Linked DNA regions of Massilia litorea. The main gene of each other region encodes a partner of the protein of the gene in region 2 in a complex. Links are inferred from orthologs where the notes say so. Each region holds a gene or a part of one and is shown on either strand. Other genes may lie near its edges. The genes, in order: accD and accB.

Region 1 (7,654 bases), 740 kb from region 2 along the record:
GTGTAGCGGTGAAAGCCCATGTTGCCCAGGTTCTGGGCCAGGGTCGCCGAGGCGTGTGGATTGTGGGCCACGTCCAGCACCGTGGTCGGACGGCCGGCCAGCACCTGGAAGCGGCCCGGCAGCTCGACCAGCGCGAGGCCGGTGCGCACTTCCTGGGCGCCGCAGGGCAGCTGCATGCGCAGCGCCTCGAGTGCCGCCAGCGCCGCCGCGGCGTTGAGCAATTGATTGGCGCCGCGCAGGGCCGGATAGGCCAGCGAGTTGCGGCGCTGGGTGCGTCCGCCATAGCTCCACTGCTGCTGGTCGCCCTGGTAGTTGAAATCGCGCCCGATCAGCCACAGGTCGGCGCCGATGTCGGCCGCGTGCTGGATCAGCGATTGCGGCGCCAGCGGATCGCTGCAGATCGCCGTCTTGCCGGCGCGGAAAATACCGGCCTTCTCGAAACCGATTTCCTCGCGCGTGTCGCCCAGCCAGGCCGCGTGGTCGATGTCGATGCTGGTGACGATGGAGACGTCGGCGTCGATCACGTTCACGGCGTCCAGGCGCCCGCCCAGGCCTACTTCAAGGATTGCCACGTCCACGCCGGCTTTCGAGATCAGGTGCATGATCGCCAGGGTCGTGAATTCGAAATAGGTCAGGTCGATGTCGCCGCGCGCGTCTTCCACGAAGCCGAAGGCCTCGACCAGCACGGCGTCGCTCGCCATCTCGCCATTGATGCGGGCGCGCTCGTTAAAGTCCAGGAAGTGCGGCTTGATGTAGAGGCCGACGCGGTAGCCGGCATGCAGCAGGACCGATTCCAGCATCGCGCAGGTGGAACCCTTGCCGTTGGTGCCGGCCACCATGATGACGGGACAGCCGAACTGCAGGTTCATGCGCTCCTTGACGGCGCGGACGCGGTCCAGGCCCATGTCGATATGGGTTTCGGCGTGGCGCGTTTCGAGGAGCGCCAGCCACGCGGGCAAGGTGGTGGGAAGCATGGGCATTAAAAAAATTCAGTACGTTGAAACGAAAACCGGCGACCTGAATCAGATCGCCGGTAGGAAACCTTATGCGGCGCGCTGGCCGGTCAAGCGACGACGTCGGCCGGCTGGTTCTGCAGCAAGGCCAGCAGGCGGGCGATTTCTTCGCGCATCTTGCGGCGGTCGACGATCATGTCGACGGCGCCCTTTTGCACCAGGAATTCGGCGCGCTGGAAACCTTCCGGCAGCTTTTCGCGCACGGTGTTCTCGATCACGCGCGGGCCGGCAAAACCGATCAGCGCTTTCGGCTCGGCGATCACGACGTCGCCCATGAAGGCGAAGGAAGCGGACACGCCGCCCATGGTCGGATCGGTCAGCACGCTGATGAACGGCAGTTTCTTTTCCGACAGCTTGGTCAGCATGGCGGTGGTCTTGGCCATCTGCAGCAGCGACAGCAGGCCTTCCTGCATGCGGGCGCCGCCGGTGGCGGTGATGCAGATGAACGGCACTTTCTGTTCGAGGGCGATCTGGGCGCCGCGGACGAAACGCTCGCCGACGACGGAACCCATCGAGCCGCCCATGAATTCGAATTCGAAGCAGGCCACGACGACCGGCAAACTCATGATCGAGCCGCCCTGCACGATCAGCGCATCGGTTTCCCCGGTGGCTTCCATCGCTTGCTTGAGTCGGTCAGGATACTTCTTGCTGTCCTTGAACTTCAGGGTATCGACCGGCAGGGCTTCCTGGCCGATCTCGTAGCGGCCGCCTTCGTCGAGCAGGCCGTCAAGGCGCTCGCGCGCACGGATGCGCATGTGGTGGTCGCACTTCGGGCAGACGTGCAGGTTCGACTCGAGGTCGGCGCGGTACAGCACCGCTTCGCACGACGGGCACTTGACCCACAGGCCCTCGGGCATGGTTTTGCGATTGGCGGCATCGGAGCGCTGGATTCGGGGGGGCAGCAGTTTTTCCAACCAACTCATGTTCTCTCCTTTGCGGCAATTCTTGAATGGGGCGTAGTGTAGCCGCTAGCGCCGGGCTTGTCACCGCTTGCCTGTCTGTCAATTCTTGGCAACCGATTCCGGCGCGCGTGGCATGTTATACACCATGCGTCGAACAGGGTGAGCACGAATCCCGGCAGAACTGGAGCCCCGGCATCACGGCCCACCCTGCCGGCATCAACTGTCGAGCGCGGTGCGGATCCCGGCCACGAAGGCCTGTACCGCCGGCACGGCAGCCTCGGGACCCACGTTTTCGATCTCCTGGATGATGCGGCTGCCGATCACGACCGCGTCCGCCACCGAGGCCACCGCCTTCGCCGTCTGCGCGTCGCGGATGCCGAAACCGACGCCGATCGGCAGGCTGACGTGCTCGCGGATCGCGGCCACGCGGCGCGCCACGTCCTCGGTATCGATGCTGCCGGCGCCGGTGACGCCCTTCAGGGACACGTAATAGCTGAAGCCGCTGCCGTAGCGCGCCACCTGCCTGATGCGCTCCTGCGTGGACGTCGGCGCCAGCAGGAAGATCAGGTCGAGGTCGTTGGCGCGCATGGCGTCGGCAAAGGCTTCGCACTCTTCCGGCGGGTAGTCGACGACGATGGCGCCGTCGGCACCCGCTTCTTTCGCCTTGAGGATGAAGTTATCCGGGCCGATGCGTTCGATCGGATTGGCGTAGCCCATCAGCACCACCGGGGTGCTTGGATCGCTTTCGCGGAACTGGCGCACGTAATTGAAGACGTCGTTCAGGCCGATGCCGAATTTCAGGGCGCGCTCGCAGGCGCGCTGGATGACCGGGCCTTCGGCCATCGGGTCGGAAAACGGCACGCCCAGTTCCAAAATGTCGGCCCCGCCCGCCACCAGGGCGTGCATCAGCGGGACGGTGAGGTCGGGGCCGGGGTCGCCGGCGGTGATGAAGGTGACGAGGCCGGTCTTGTTTTGTTCGCGCAGGGCGGCGAAGGTACTTGCAATTCGGGACATGCTTTTACTTTCTTTGAAGTTTTCGGGTGGAATGCAGGGGCTCTGGCCGGATCAGCCGAAATCGAGCCCCATGCGTTGCGCCACCGTGTGCATGTCCTTGTCGCCCCGTCCCGACAGATTCACCAGGATCAGCTTGTCCTTCGGCAGCGTCGCCGCCAGCTTGAACGCGTAGGCGATCGCGTGCGAGGATTCCAGGGCCGGAATGATGCCCTCGATGCGGCAGCAGTCGTGGAAGGCCGCCAGCGCCTCGTCGTCCGTGATCGACACGTATTCGGCGCGCGCCGAATCCTTCAGCCAGGCGTGTTCCGGACCGACGCCCGGATAATCCAGGCCGGCCGAGACCGAGTGGGTCTCGATGATCTGGCCGTTGGCATCCTGCAGCAGATAAGTGCGGTTGCCGTGCAGCACGCCCGGGAAGCCGGCCGTCAGCGAGGCCGAGTGCTTGCCCGAATCGAGCCCCTCGCCCGCCGCCTCGACGCCGACCAGTTTCACATTGGTTTCGTCGATGTAGGGATAGAAAATGCCCATCGCGTTCGAGCCGCCGCCGATGCAGGCGACCACGTAGTCCGGCTGGCGGCCCGTCATTTCCGGCATCTGGATGCGGCATTCCTCGCCGATTACCGACTGGAAATCGCGCACCATCATCGGATACGGGTGCGGGCCGGCCACGGTGCCGATGATGTAGAAGGTATTTTCGATGTTGGTGACCCAGTCGCGCATCGCTTCGTTGAGCGCGTCCTTCAGGGTCTTGCTGCCGGACTCGACCGGAACGACGGTCGCGCCCAGCAGCTTCATCCGATATACGTTCTGGGCCTGGCGCTTGACGTCCTCGGCGCCCATGTAGACCACGCATTCGAGGCCGAAGCGGGCGCAGATGGTGGCGGTTGCGACGCCGTGCTGGCCGGCGCCGGTCTCGGCGATGATGCGCGGCTTGCCCATCCGGCGCGCCAGCAGGGCCTGGCCGATCACGTTGTTGATTTTATGGGCGCCGGTGTGGTTCAGGTCTTCGCGCTTGAAGAAGACCTGCGCGCCGCCGGCCAGTTCCGACCAGCGCCTGGCGTGATAGACGGGCGAAGGACGGCCGACGAAGTGGGCCAGCTCGTAGCGGAATTCTTCGAGGAATTCGGGGTCCTGCGAATAACGGGCGTAGGCCTCGTTCAGTTCGGCCAATGCGTGGGTCAGCGTCTCGGCGACGAAACTGCCGCCGTAGGGGCCGAAATGGCCCTTGGCATCGGGGAATTGGTAGTCGGTGGTCTGGAACAGGGCGTTGACCGACCGTTCAAGGGTGGCTTCCTGGCTCTCCAGGGCTGCTTCCTGTACTGCTTTCATGGGGGTGCTCGCTTTCAATGGTGGCATCGGCTGCCCGCACCGCGGCGATGAAATCCGCGATCTTGCGGGCGTCCTTGATCCCCTTGGATGCCTCGACACCACTGCTGATGTCGACGGCCCAGGGGCGTACGCGTGCGACTGCGTCAGTCGCGTTTTGCACGCTCAAGCCACCACTCAAAACGACCCGAGGCGCGAGCTCTTTTGGGATAAGAGACCAATCGAAGACCTTTCCAGCACCGCCGTAGGCATCCACATAGGTATCGAGCAGAAGGCCCGAGAACCAGGGACTGGCGGCGCGGTATGCGAGTTCGCATTCTAGCAAATCGGCAGGGGCCGTGTCCGGCCTGACGCGGTAGGCGTGGACGAAAGGCCGCTTCACCGCGTCGGCGACGCGCGCACACTCTTCCATTGTTTCGTCGCCGTGGAACTGCAGCAGCGCCACCGGTGCCGCGTCCACGACCGCCCGCACCTCCTCCAGGCCGGCGTTCACGAACAGCGCGACCGAGCTGACATAGGGCGGCAACCCGGCGGCAAGCGCGGCGAACCGTTCGGGCGTGACGTAGCGCGGGCTCTTCGGGTAGAAGACGAAGCCGAGGGCGTCGGCGCCGCTGGCAACGGCAGCGCGCAGGTCTTCCTCGCGGGTGATGCCGCAGATCTTGATTCGGGTACGGTGCATGTGCGTAAAACCTTAGAGCCAGGGGAGCGGAGAGAGCTGCTCCTGCGGCAATCCCCACTTCGGATCGTAATCGATTTTCGCGAAATACAGGCCGTCGGGCATGAAGGTCGGCGCCGCAGCGTCGCGGTTGCGGGCGGCCAGCACCTCGGCCATCCAGTCCGGCTCGTTGCGGCCGATGCCGACATAGATCAGCGCACCCACCAGGTTGCGCACCATGTGGTGCAGGAAGGCACTGGCGCGCACGGTGAAGACGATGATGTCGCCGCGCCGCTCGATCCGGATTTCCTGCATGTCCTTGACCGGCGTATTCGCCTGGCAGCCGGAAGCGCGGAAAGACGAAAAATCGTGCAGGCCGATCAGGTGGCGCGCGGCGGCCTGCATGCGCTCGACGTCGATCGGGCGAAACACCCAGCCGGCGCGGCCGGCCAGCAGCGAGGACGGATTCGGGTTGTTGTACAGGACGTAATGATAGGTGCGCGAGCGTGCCGAATAGCGCGCGTGGAACTCCTGGCCATCTGGGCCAGGCGCGACTTCGGCGGCCCAGCGCACGGACACCGAATCGGGCAGGAAGGTATTCGTGCCGCGCACCCAGCTTTGCATCGGTCGGTCGAGTTCGGTGTCGAAGTGCACGACCTGCTCGACCGCGTGGACGCCGGCGTCGGTGCGGCCGGCGCAGGTGGTGGACAGCTTGGTGCGGGCAAACTTCTCCAGGGCGATCTCGAGCGCATCCTGGATGGTGTCACGGCTCGGCTGTTTCTGGTATCCATTCCAGCCGGTGCCGACGTACTGGAGTCCGAGTGCGATGCGCCTCACGCCAACTGTGCGCGCATCGTGCTGGCGCGGCTGGACTGTTCGACGTTGCCGCCCTTGATGACTTCGTCGAGCAATTCGCGCGCACCTTCCTTGTCGCCGATCTCCTGGTAGGCGATCGCGAGGTCCAGCTTGGTTTCCATTTCCATTTGCGCGGCGGTCAGTTCCATCGGGGCATGATCGACCGGGCTTGCGGCCGGCGCTTCAGGCTCGGTCAGGGTGAAATCGTTGGCCGGCAGGTCGAGGTCGAGGCCCGACATGTCGAAGCGCGGCACCGGGGTGCCCGGGTTCGGGATCGCCGGCACGTCGGTCATGGCGAACGGATCGTCCTGCGGCGCTGCCGGAGCGGCGGGCTGGCCGAAGTCCATCATGTCAAGGTCGAACAGCGGGTCCTTGGCCGCTTCGGGCGCGGCGGCAAACTCCTGCGCTGCCGGCGCGGCCGGCGGCGTCAGGTCGAGGTCGGTCGAGCCGAAATCGAAGACCGGCTCCTGGCGCTCGCCTACCGGGGTCACCGGGGCGGACGGGTTGGCATCGAGCATGCCGAAGTCCATGGCGTCGAGGTCGAACAAGGGATCCTTCAGGTCCGAGGCCGGTGGCGTGCCTGGCGCTTCCGGCAGCGGCGGCAATTCAAACTCGCGTGCCAGCTGCGCCATGTCGATGTCGGTGTTGGGGCCGTTCTTGCTGAGGTCGAGCACGAAGGCGTCGTCCTCGTCCACCGCGGCCGTAGCAGTCTGTGCAGTGGCCGGGGCGTCGAAATCCATGTCGAAGGCCAGGTCGTCCAGGCTCTCGCCCGTCACGGCCGGGGTGCCCGCTGGGGGATCGAGCGGCGCGAACGGTTCCATGTCGAACTGCAGGTCGGGCACGGCGGTAGCGTCGTCGTGCACCGCGTTGTCGGTGCCGGTGGCGGCGACCGGCTCGAAACTCAGGCCGCCGAGGTCGAAGTCGAGCAAATTGTCTTCCGCCTTGGCGGCAGCCGGGGACGTCTCAGCCAGTTGCGGCAGCGCGGTGGCATCGTTGTCGAGGCCGAAGCTGTCGAGGTTGAAGCCGGTGTCGAGCGGCGCGCCGGTGACGGCGTCCACGGTCGCGTCCGGTTCGATGATCTCGGAGGCGTCGCCGCGGTTGCGGAAGGCTTGCTCGAGCTGCTGGGACAGCATGGTCTGCGGACCGGCGTCGTCGGCAACGATTGTGGAGCTCGAGCCTGCGGCTGCCAGGCCTGCGCCGGCCACGGCGGCACCGGCGCCGACCACAGCGGCCGCCGCGCCCTGGGCGTACATCGGGTTGTTCGGATCGAGCGTATGGCCGAGCGCGGCGGCTTGCGCCCACTCGTCGCCCTTGCCGCCCGTCAGGCTGTAGAGCTCGGTAGCCTGGGTCTCGAAGGCGCGCACGTCCTTGCGTGCCGCGTAGATCTCGAGCAGCTTCAGGCGCACCGGATGGCGGTACGGATCGTTGCGCAGCGCTTCCTTGAGGATGTCCTCGGCCTGGGTGTCGAAGTTATAGGCCAGATACAGCTCGGCTTCGGCCAATGGGTCCACTTCATTCGTGTCGAGCTGGCTGGCCGAGGGCGCGAAGCTGGAATTGAAGACGCTGTCGTGGGTATCGACGCTCTGCCCGCCCGTCTGCGCAAACATCGCCTGCGCCGGCTGGGCCGCGCTGCCGAGGATGGTCGGCGTGTCGGACACGGTCTGGACGACCACCTTCTGCTTGCGGCGCTGCGAGATGCCGAGCGCGGCCAGCAGCAGCACGGCGGCGCCCGCACCCAGGTACAGGATGTTGTCCATCAGCGTGTCGGCGAGGCTGGTCTCGGCCGGTGCCGGCGGGGTCACCGCTTTCGGCGCGGTCCTGATCTTCGGTGCCGGCTTCGGCGGGGCATCGGCCTGGGCCACGACGGTCGGCGCCGCCGGGACGATCGG
Region 2 (7,473 bases):
TTGCGCCCTTGGCGTTGTGTTCGGCAGCAAAACGAAGCCGGTGCCAGCTCCGCTGACGACCAGCATCGCCCCGGCCGGTACGCCGGACGGCGGCGGCCCAGCGCACACCGCCTCCACTCACTTATATGCGCAAACCCTGAACGACCTGTCGGGCAAGCCGCAGTCCCTGTCGCAGTGGAAAGGCAAACCCCTGCTCGTCAACTTCTGGGCCACCTGGTGCGGACCCTGCGTCCAGGAAATGCCCGAGCTGTCGGCCCTCGCCAACGAAGAGGCCGGCAAGCGCTTCAATGTCATCGGCCTCGGCATCGATTCGCCCTCGGCCATGAGCGAATTTGCGGCCAAGCACAACATCAAGTACCCGCTGTATGTAGGCGGCATGGGCGGCACGGAACTGTCGCGCGCCTTCGGCAATACGAATGGCGGCCTGCCCTTCACGGTACTCATCGGCGCGGACGGCCAGGTAAGGAAGACCTACCTCGGCAAGCTGAAATTCGACGAGTTGAAGGCCGACCTCGCGGCACTGTAGAGCTCGCGAACGGTCGTTCTTTTCCGATCTCCGCGCAAGTGGTTGTTATCCACGGAGAATTTTATCGCTTGCCAATAGCTGACGTTGGCGGCAAAATGCGTCACTTTCGAGCATAGACTCTACAAAATAATGGCGAAAAAGCTACTGCTGCTCAACGGTCCCAACCTGAATTTATTGGGAACCCGCGAGCCTGCGGTGTATGGCGCGGCAACGCTGGCCGACATCGAAAGCGCTGCGACGGCCCAGGCCATCGCAGCGGGCGGGTCGCTTTCCTGCTTTCAGAGCAACCACGAAGGTGCGCTGATCGACCGCATCCACGCCGCCCGTAGCGAAGGCGTGGACGCGATCGTCATCAATCCTGGCGGGCTGACCCACACGAGCGTGGCCTTGCGCGATGCGTTTGCTGCGGTGGCGATCCCGTTCATTGAGGTCCATATCTCAAATATTTATCAGCGCGAAGAATTCCGCCACCATTCCTACCTGTCGGCGCTGGCCCGCGGCACCATCTGCGGGCTCGGCATCGACGGATACCGGTATGCCATCGACTTCGCGCTCAAATAGCGTTAATCTCAAGTAACTTCATGCATCATCTTCGGCTGCGCCCTCTTTTGGCGCGCTGTTTTACTCTCTTAATACCACAATAATTCCAAGGGGTTTCACATGGATCTACGTAAACTCAAGACTTTGATCGACCTCGTCGCCGAATCGGACATCGCTGAACTCGAAGTGACCGAAGGCGAAAGCAAGGTTCGCATCGTCAAGTCGTCCGCCGCGCCCCAAGGCCAGATGGTCATGATGCCGTCCGGCATGCAGCAATATTCGGCGCCCGCCCCAGCCGCCGCTCCTGCTGCCCCGGCCGCGCCTGCAGCACCGGCCGTTGCCGTTGAAACTGGTCACGTCGTCAAGTCGCCGATGGTCGGCACCTTCTACCGTTCGTCCGCTCCGGGCGCCGCTGCGTTCGTCGAAGTCGGCACCAACATCAAGGAAGGCGACACCCTCTGCATCATCGAGGCAATGAAACTCCTGAACGAAATCGACGCCGATGTCTCCGGCGTGGTGACCAAGATCCTGGTGGAAAATGGCCAGCCGGTCGAATTCGGCCAGCCACTGTTCGTGATCGGCTAAGTTTCGGCTTTCGCTGCGCCGCCCGGCCGTGACATCGTTCCGGCCGCATGATCCCGAACCCAGGCCGGCGCACGACGCCGGCTCTCTCACACTCCGAAGCTAACCATGTTTGAAAAAATTCTTATCGCCAATCGTGGTGAAATCGCGCTGCGTATCCAGCGCGCATGCCGCGAAATGGGCATCAAGACGGTGGTCGTCCACTCCGAAGCCGACAAGGACGCCAAGTATGTGAAGCTGGCCGACGAGTCCGTCTGCATCGGCCCGGCCCAGTCCGCGCTGAGCTACCTGAACATGCCGGCGATTATCAGCGCCGCCGAAGTGACGGACGCCGAAGCGATCCACCCGGGCTACGGCTTCCTGTCGGAAAACGCCGACTTCGCCGAGCGCGTGGAAAAATCGGGCTTCGTCTTCATCGGCCCGCGTTCCGATTCGATCCGCCTGATGGGCGACAAGGTCTCGGCCAAGCAGGCGATGATCCGCGCCGGCGTGCCTTGCGTGCCGGGTTCGGATGGCGCCCTGCCTGACGATCCGAAGGAAATCATCCAGACCGCCCGCAAGGTTGGCTATCCGGTCATCATCAAGGCTGCCGGCGGCGGCGGCGGGCGCGGCATGCGCGTGGTCCACACCGAAGCGGCCCTGCTCAACGCCGTGGCGATGACCAAGACCGAAGCCGGTACCGCCTTCGGCAATCCGGAAGTCTATATGGAGAAGTACCTGGAGAATCCGCGCCACGTGGAAATCCAGATCCTCGCCGACGAACACAAAAACGCCGTCTGGCTGGGCGAACGCGACTGCTCGATGCAGCGCCGCCACCAGAAGGTGATCGAGGAAGCGCCGGCACCGGGCATCCCGCGCAAGCTGATCGAGAAGATCGGCGACCGCTGCGCCGAAGCCTGCCGCAAGATCGGCTACCGCGGCGCCGGTACCTTCGAATTCCTGTATGAAAACGGCGAGTTCTATTTCATCGAAATGAACACACGCGTCCAGGTCGAACACCCGGTCACGGAAATGATCACCGGCATCGACATCGTGCAGGAACAGATCCGCATCGCCTGCGGCGAGAAGCTGCGCTTCCGCCAGCGCGACATCATGCTGGCCGGCCACGCGATCGAATGCCGCATCAATGCGGAAGACCCATTCAAGTTTACGCCGTCCCCTGGCCGCATCACCGGCTGGCACCCGCCGGGCGGTCCCGGCATCCGTGTCGATTCGCACTCGTATGCGGGCTACTATGTGCCACCTCATTACGACTCGATGATCGGCAAGGTAATTTCCTACGGTGCTACTCGTGAGCAAGCAATCCGCCGCATGCAAATTGCGTTGTCGGAAATGGTGGTTGAGGGTATTTTGACCAACATCCAGCTGCACCGCGAACTGATGGTCGATGCCCGCTTCATCGAAGGCGGCACCAACATCCATTACCTGGAGCAGAAGCTGGCGAATCGCCCTGACACGAAAGTGGTCGTGGCCCCGGAAAACAAGGCTGACGCATGAGCTGGACCGAAGTCATCATCGAAATCGCACGCGAGCACGCGGAAGGCCTGTCCGACGCCTTGATGGAAGCGGGCGCGCTGTCGGTTTCGGTGGAAGATGCCGACGAAGGCACCGACCAGGAAAAGCCGCTGTTCGGCGAACCTGGCATGGAGCCGACCGAGGCGGCCTGGGATCACAGCCGTGTCGTGGCCCTGACTGACATCGACGCTGACCAACAGGCCATCGTCGCGGAAGCGGCCGCCGCCATCGGGCTCACTACCGTGCCGGCGTTTTCCACCCGCGCGGTGGCCGATGCCGACTGGGTACGCCTGACGCAGTCGCAATTCGAACCGATCCACATCGGCACCAACATCTGGGTCGTGCCGAGCTGGCACGAAGCGCCGGACCCGAACGGGCTCATTCTCGAACTCGATCCGGGCCTGGCGTTTGGCACCGGCAGCCATCCGACCACCCGCCTGTGCATGGAGTGGCTGGAAGCCCATCCGGCACCGGGCAAGAGCGTCCTGGACTACGGCTGCGGTTCCGGCATCCTGGCGATGGTCGCCAAGAAGCTGGCCGCCGGCGACGTGGCCGGGGTCGACATCGATCCGCAGGCGATCGAATCGGCGCGTGCGAATGCCGAGCGTAACAACTGCGAAATCGATTTCTACGTGCCGGACGCATTTGCCGCCTCGTCGAACGAGCGCCATGCAAATGGCAAGTTCGACATCGTCGTGGCCAACATCCTGTCGAGCCCATTGAAGCTGATGGCGCCGATGTTGTCGGGCCGCGTGGCGCCTGGCGGTTCGCTGGTGCTCTCGGGCGTGCTGGCGCGCCAGGCCGACGAAGTGGCCGCCGCCTACGCACCTTTCATCAAGCTGGGCGTCTGGGCCGAGCAGGACGGCTGGGTTGCCCTTCACGGGACGCTCGGCCAGGATACGGTACCGGCCGCGCGCTCCACTACCAACGGTTAAGGAGCCCGGCATGGCGCTTGCCACCCAATGCCCCCATTGCGGCACGATGTTCCGGGTCGCCTCGGACCAACTCAAGCTGCGTGGGGGCATTGTGCGTTGCGGCTCCTGCCAGGAGATCTTCGACGGCAGCGCCACCCTGGTGGACCTCGATGCGCTGCCGGCCAAGGCGCCGGTGGCTGCCAAGCCTGATCTGCCCTCTCCCGACGCGGCGCCCGCTGCCGTCGTCGAACCCGCCCCCATATCCGAACCCGAACCCGAGCCTGCGCCTGCCCTTGAGGAGGCGTCCCTGGCTGACGACGAAGCGCTCGCGCCGCTCGACATGACGGTCGAGCTGCCGCGTTTCGAGGACCAGCCGGTCTACACGCTCGACTTCGACCATACCTTCGATCCGTTCGGGATCCTGCCGAAAGTCGATGCACCCGCGGCGCCTGAAGTGGAAACGCCCCTGCCCGAAGCGGTCGCGGTCGAGGCGTCCGGGTCCGCAGCCGAAGAACCCGTGATCGACGAGGAGCCCGTCCAGCCGGCCATGCCGCCCTGGTCGCAGCTGTTGAAGAACCCGGAGCCGGTTGCGGAGGCGACACCGCCCGCCGCGCCGGAGCCGGCCGCCCTTGCGCCGCAGCCCGACGACGCGGCCGAACCCGTCCTCGAAGCGCAAGCGGAGCCTGAGCCGCTCGTCCCGCAGCACGCCGGCCGCATCGAGCCCGCCTTCGGCCTGCCGGTCGACGAAGAACTGGTCGCCGCGCCCCTGCCCGGCCACGAACCGGAACTGGAACCGGCTGCGCCCGCGCCACGCGCCAACGTTCCCGCCGACGACGCGCCGCCGCTGCTGATGCGCGAATCGACCGCCAGCGTGGTCACGCCGCCCGCCGCCGCCCATGTGCCGCCGATTGCGCGCACGCCGGCCGCCAAGCGTGCCGAAAAGGCCGCCGCGCGCCGCTCGAAGCTCACGCCCACCCGCATCGAAGCGCAACCGAAACTGCGCGCGGCCGAGATCGACGAGCCGGAGTTCGTCAAGCGCGGCCGCCAGCAGGAGCAGAACGGGCGCGCGCGCAAGATCGCGCTGGTCGCCGGCGCCATCGCCCTGTTGATCCTCCTGTTCGCGCAAGGGGTACTGAACTTCCGCAACGCCCTCGCCGCCCGCTTCCCGGCCGCGAAACCGGCCCTCGTCTCCGGCTGCGCTGTCTTCGGCTGCCGCGTCGAACTGCCGGCCCAGATCGACAACCTCGCCATCGAAACGGGCGAACTGACCACGCTCGGCGGCGGCGTCTATTCCTTCACCACCGAGCTGCGCAACGCCGGCACCACGGCCCAGGCCTGGCCGAGCCTGGAACTGGCGCTGACCGACGCCAACGACAAGCCGCTGGTGCGCCGCGTATTCGGCCCCAGGGATTATCTTGCCGCCGACACCCCGGCCGCGAACGGCATCGCGCCGCGCGCCGAACACGCGATCAAACTCCACTTCCGCGTGGAGGACCTGAAACCTTCCGGCTACCACATTGCCGTCTTCTACCCCTGAATTGACGTTGGACCTCACATGACCCAAGCTACCCTGATCTGCGGATCGCTCGCATTCGACAAGATCATGCAATACCACGGCCGTTTCGCCGAGACCCTGCTGGCCGACCAGCTGCACCGCGTGAACGTCTCCTTCCTGGTACCGACCCTGCGCACCGAATACGGCGGCTGCTCGGCGAACATCGCCTATAACCTCAAGCTGCTCGGCGGCGAGCCCCTGATCATGGCCACCCTCGGCCAGGACGGCGCCGACTACCTCGAGCGCCTGCGCAACTTCGGCATCAAGACGCGCGCCATCAAGACGATCCAGGACGCCTACACGGCCCAGTGCTTCGTCACCGCCGACCAGGACAACAACCAGATCAACGCCTTCCACCCGGGCGCGATGCAGTTCTCGCACGAGAACAACGTCGCCGACCAGGGCCCGCTGCGCGTGGCGATCATCGCCCCGGACGGCCGCGACGGCATGCTCAAGCACGCGCGCGACTGCGCCGCCCAGGGCGTACCTTTCATGTTCGACCCGGGCCAGCAGCTGCCGATGTTCAGCGGCGAAGAACTGCTGACCTTCATCGAGCAGGCCACCTACCTGGCCGCGAACGACTACGAATTCGAGATGGTGATGGACCGCACCGGCCTCTCGCTCGAACAGATCGCCGCGCGCCTGGAGGCGCTGATCGTCACCCGCGGCGAAAAGGGTTCCGAGATCTACGCCGGCGGCGAGCGCCACGACATCCCGGCCGTGCCGGCCACCGCCGTGGTCGACCCGACCGGCTGCGGCGACGCATACCGCGCCGGCCTCCTGTACGGCATCGCGCAAGGCTACGACTGGCCGACCACCGGCCGCATCGCCAGCCTGCTCGGCTCCATCAAGATCGCCCACCAGGGCGGCCAGAACCACAGTTTTACTCCGGCCGAGATCGCCAATAAATTCGAAGCCGCCTTCGGCTACCGCTTCAAATAATTAAAAGGGTACAACCGCCGGCATACACTGTTGGCGGATGCGCACCGTAGGGGTCATTGAGGACAATGTCCTCAATGACGGGTTCACCGGGCTCCCCGAGCCCACGCGTTACGCACCTCAAGCGAAGCCACAAAAAAAACGGGCAGCCAGGCTGCCCGTTTTCACATCCGTACTACCCAATCAAATCGGCACCACAGTCCTCAGCAAATACAGCGCAATCTGCAGCAGCAGCACCGCCACCAGCACCGACAAATCCAGCCCGCCGATCGGCGGCACCACCTTGCGGATCGGCCGCAGCAGCGGATCGTTCAGCGCATGCACGAACGGCGCCAGCGGCGCATGCGGATTGACCCAGCTGAAGATCGCCTCGATGATCAGGAGCGCGATGAACCCGTAGATGATCCACTTCACGAAGCGCCCCAGCGCCAGCAGCAGCACCTGCTCGGCCGACGCCCCCACGATGAACAGGATCGAGGTCGCCAGCAGCACCACCAGGAAGGCGCCGATCAGGCTTGCCCAGTCGTAGCCGCCTGCCCCCGGCACGATGCGGCGCAGGGGTTTCACGAGCCAGTCGCTCAGCGTGAAGGTGAACTGCGCCACCGAGGCTGGCGGACGCACGCGGATGGCCTGCATCCAGAAGCGCAACAGGAGCACCCCGCCCAGCACAGTGGCAATGGTATCGACGATCAACTGAAGAATGGACAGCACGAGAACTCCTTGAAATAAAAAAACCGCTGTGTGAACGGTTCACACAGCGGTATTTTGCCCTAAAGCGGGCCAGACCCGGGATTACGGACGGCTGCTGGTCGGGAACGGCCAGGCGGCTGCCGGTGCCAGCACGGTCTTCGCCGCTGGTGCCGGTGCGGCCGGCTTGGCTTCGCCTGCTGCCTGGGCTGGCT

Evidence for each region.
Region 1: the proteins of accB (region 2) and accD are in contact, whole or in part, in a solved structure (PDB 8UXZ), measured with the Escherichia coli proteins. The link is inferred for Massilia litorea from one-to-one orthologs.

The regions. Positions count from the first base shown.
Region 1 is NZ_CP062941.1:2,747,209-2,754,862, reverse strand. The notes cover bases 1-2,977. They hold accD (acetyl-CoA carboxylase, carboxyltransferase subunit beta), read right to left. Parts: upstream 1,937-2,977; coding sequence 1,064-1,936; downstream 1-1,063. Other genes in these bases: trpA (tryptophan synthase subunit alpha), read right to left, coding at 2,132-2,929; folC (bifunctional tetrahydrofolate synthase/dihydrofolate synthase), read right to left, coding at 1-980. In the rest of the region: trpB (tryptophan synthase subunit beta), read right to left, coding at 2,981-4,258; LPB04_RS12240 (phosphoribosylanthranilate isomerase), read right to left, coding at 4,209-4,934; tRNA pseudouridine(38-40) synthase TruA, read right to left, coding at 4,947-5,747; LPB04_RS12230 (FimV/HubP family polar landmark protein), read right to left, coding at 5,744-7,654.
Region 2 is NZ_CP062941.1:2,006,972-2,014,444, reverse strand. Bases 123-2,918 are described here. They hold accB (acetyl-CoA carboxylase biotin carboxyl carrier protein), read left to right. Parts: upstream 123-1,186; coding sequence 1,187-1,651; downstream 1,652-2,918. Other genes in these bases: accC (acetyl-CoA carboxylase biotin carboxylase subunit), read left to right, coding at 1,757-2,918; aroQ (type II 3-dehydroquinate dehydratase), read left to right, coding at 656-1,087; LPB04_RS08995 (TlpA family protein disulfide reductase), read left to right, coding at 123-526. Also shown: more of LPB04_RS08995, read left to right, coding at 1-122; more of accC, read left to right, coding at 2,919-3,145; prmA (50S ribosomal protein L11 methyltransferase), read left to right, coding at 3,142-4,098; LPB04_RS08970 (zinc-ribbon and DUF3426 domain-containing protein), read left to right, coding at 4,109-5,614; LPB04_RS08965 (carbohydrate kinase family protein), read left to right, coding at 5,633-6,574; LPB04_RS08960 (YggT family protein), read right to left, coding at 6,755-7,282; LPB04_RS24360 (histone), read right to left, coding at 7,364-7,473. UniProt on the Escherichia coli protein: This protein is a component of the acetyl coenzyme A carboxylase complex; first, biotin carboxylase catalyzes the carboxylation of the carrier protein and then the transcarboxylase transfers the carboxyl group to form malonyl-CoA.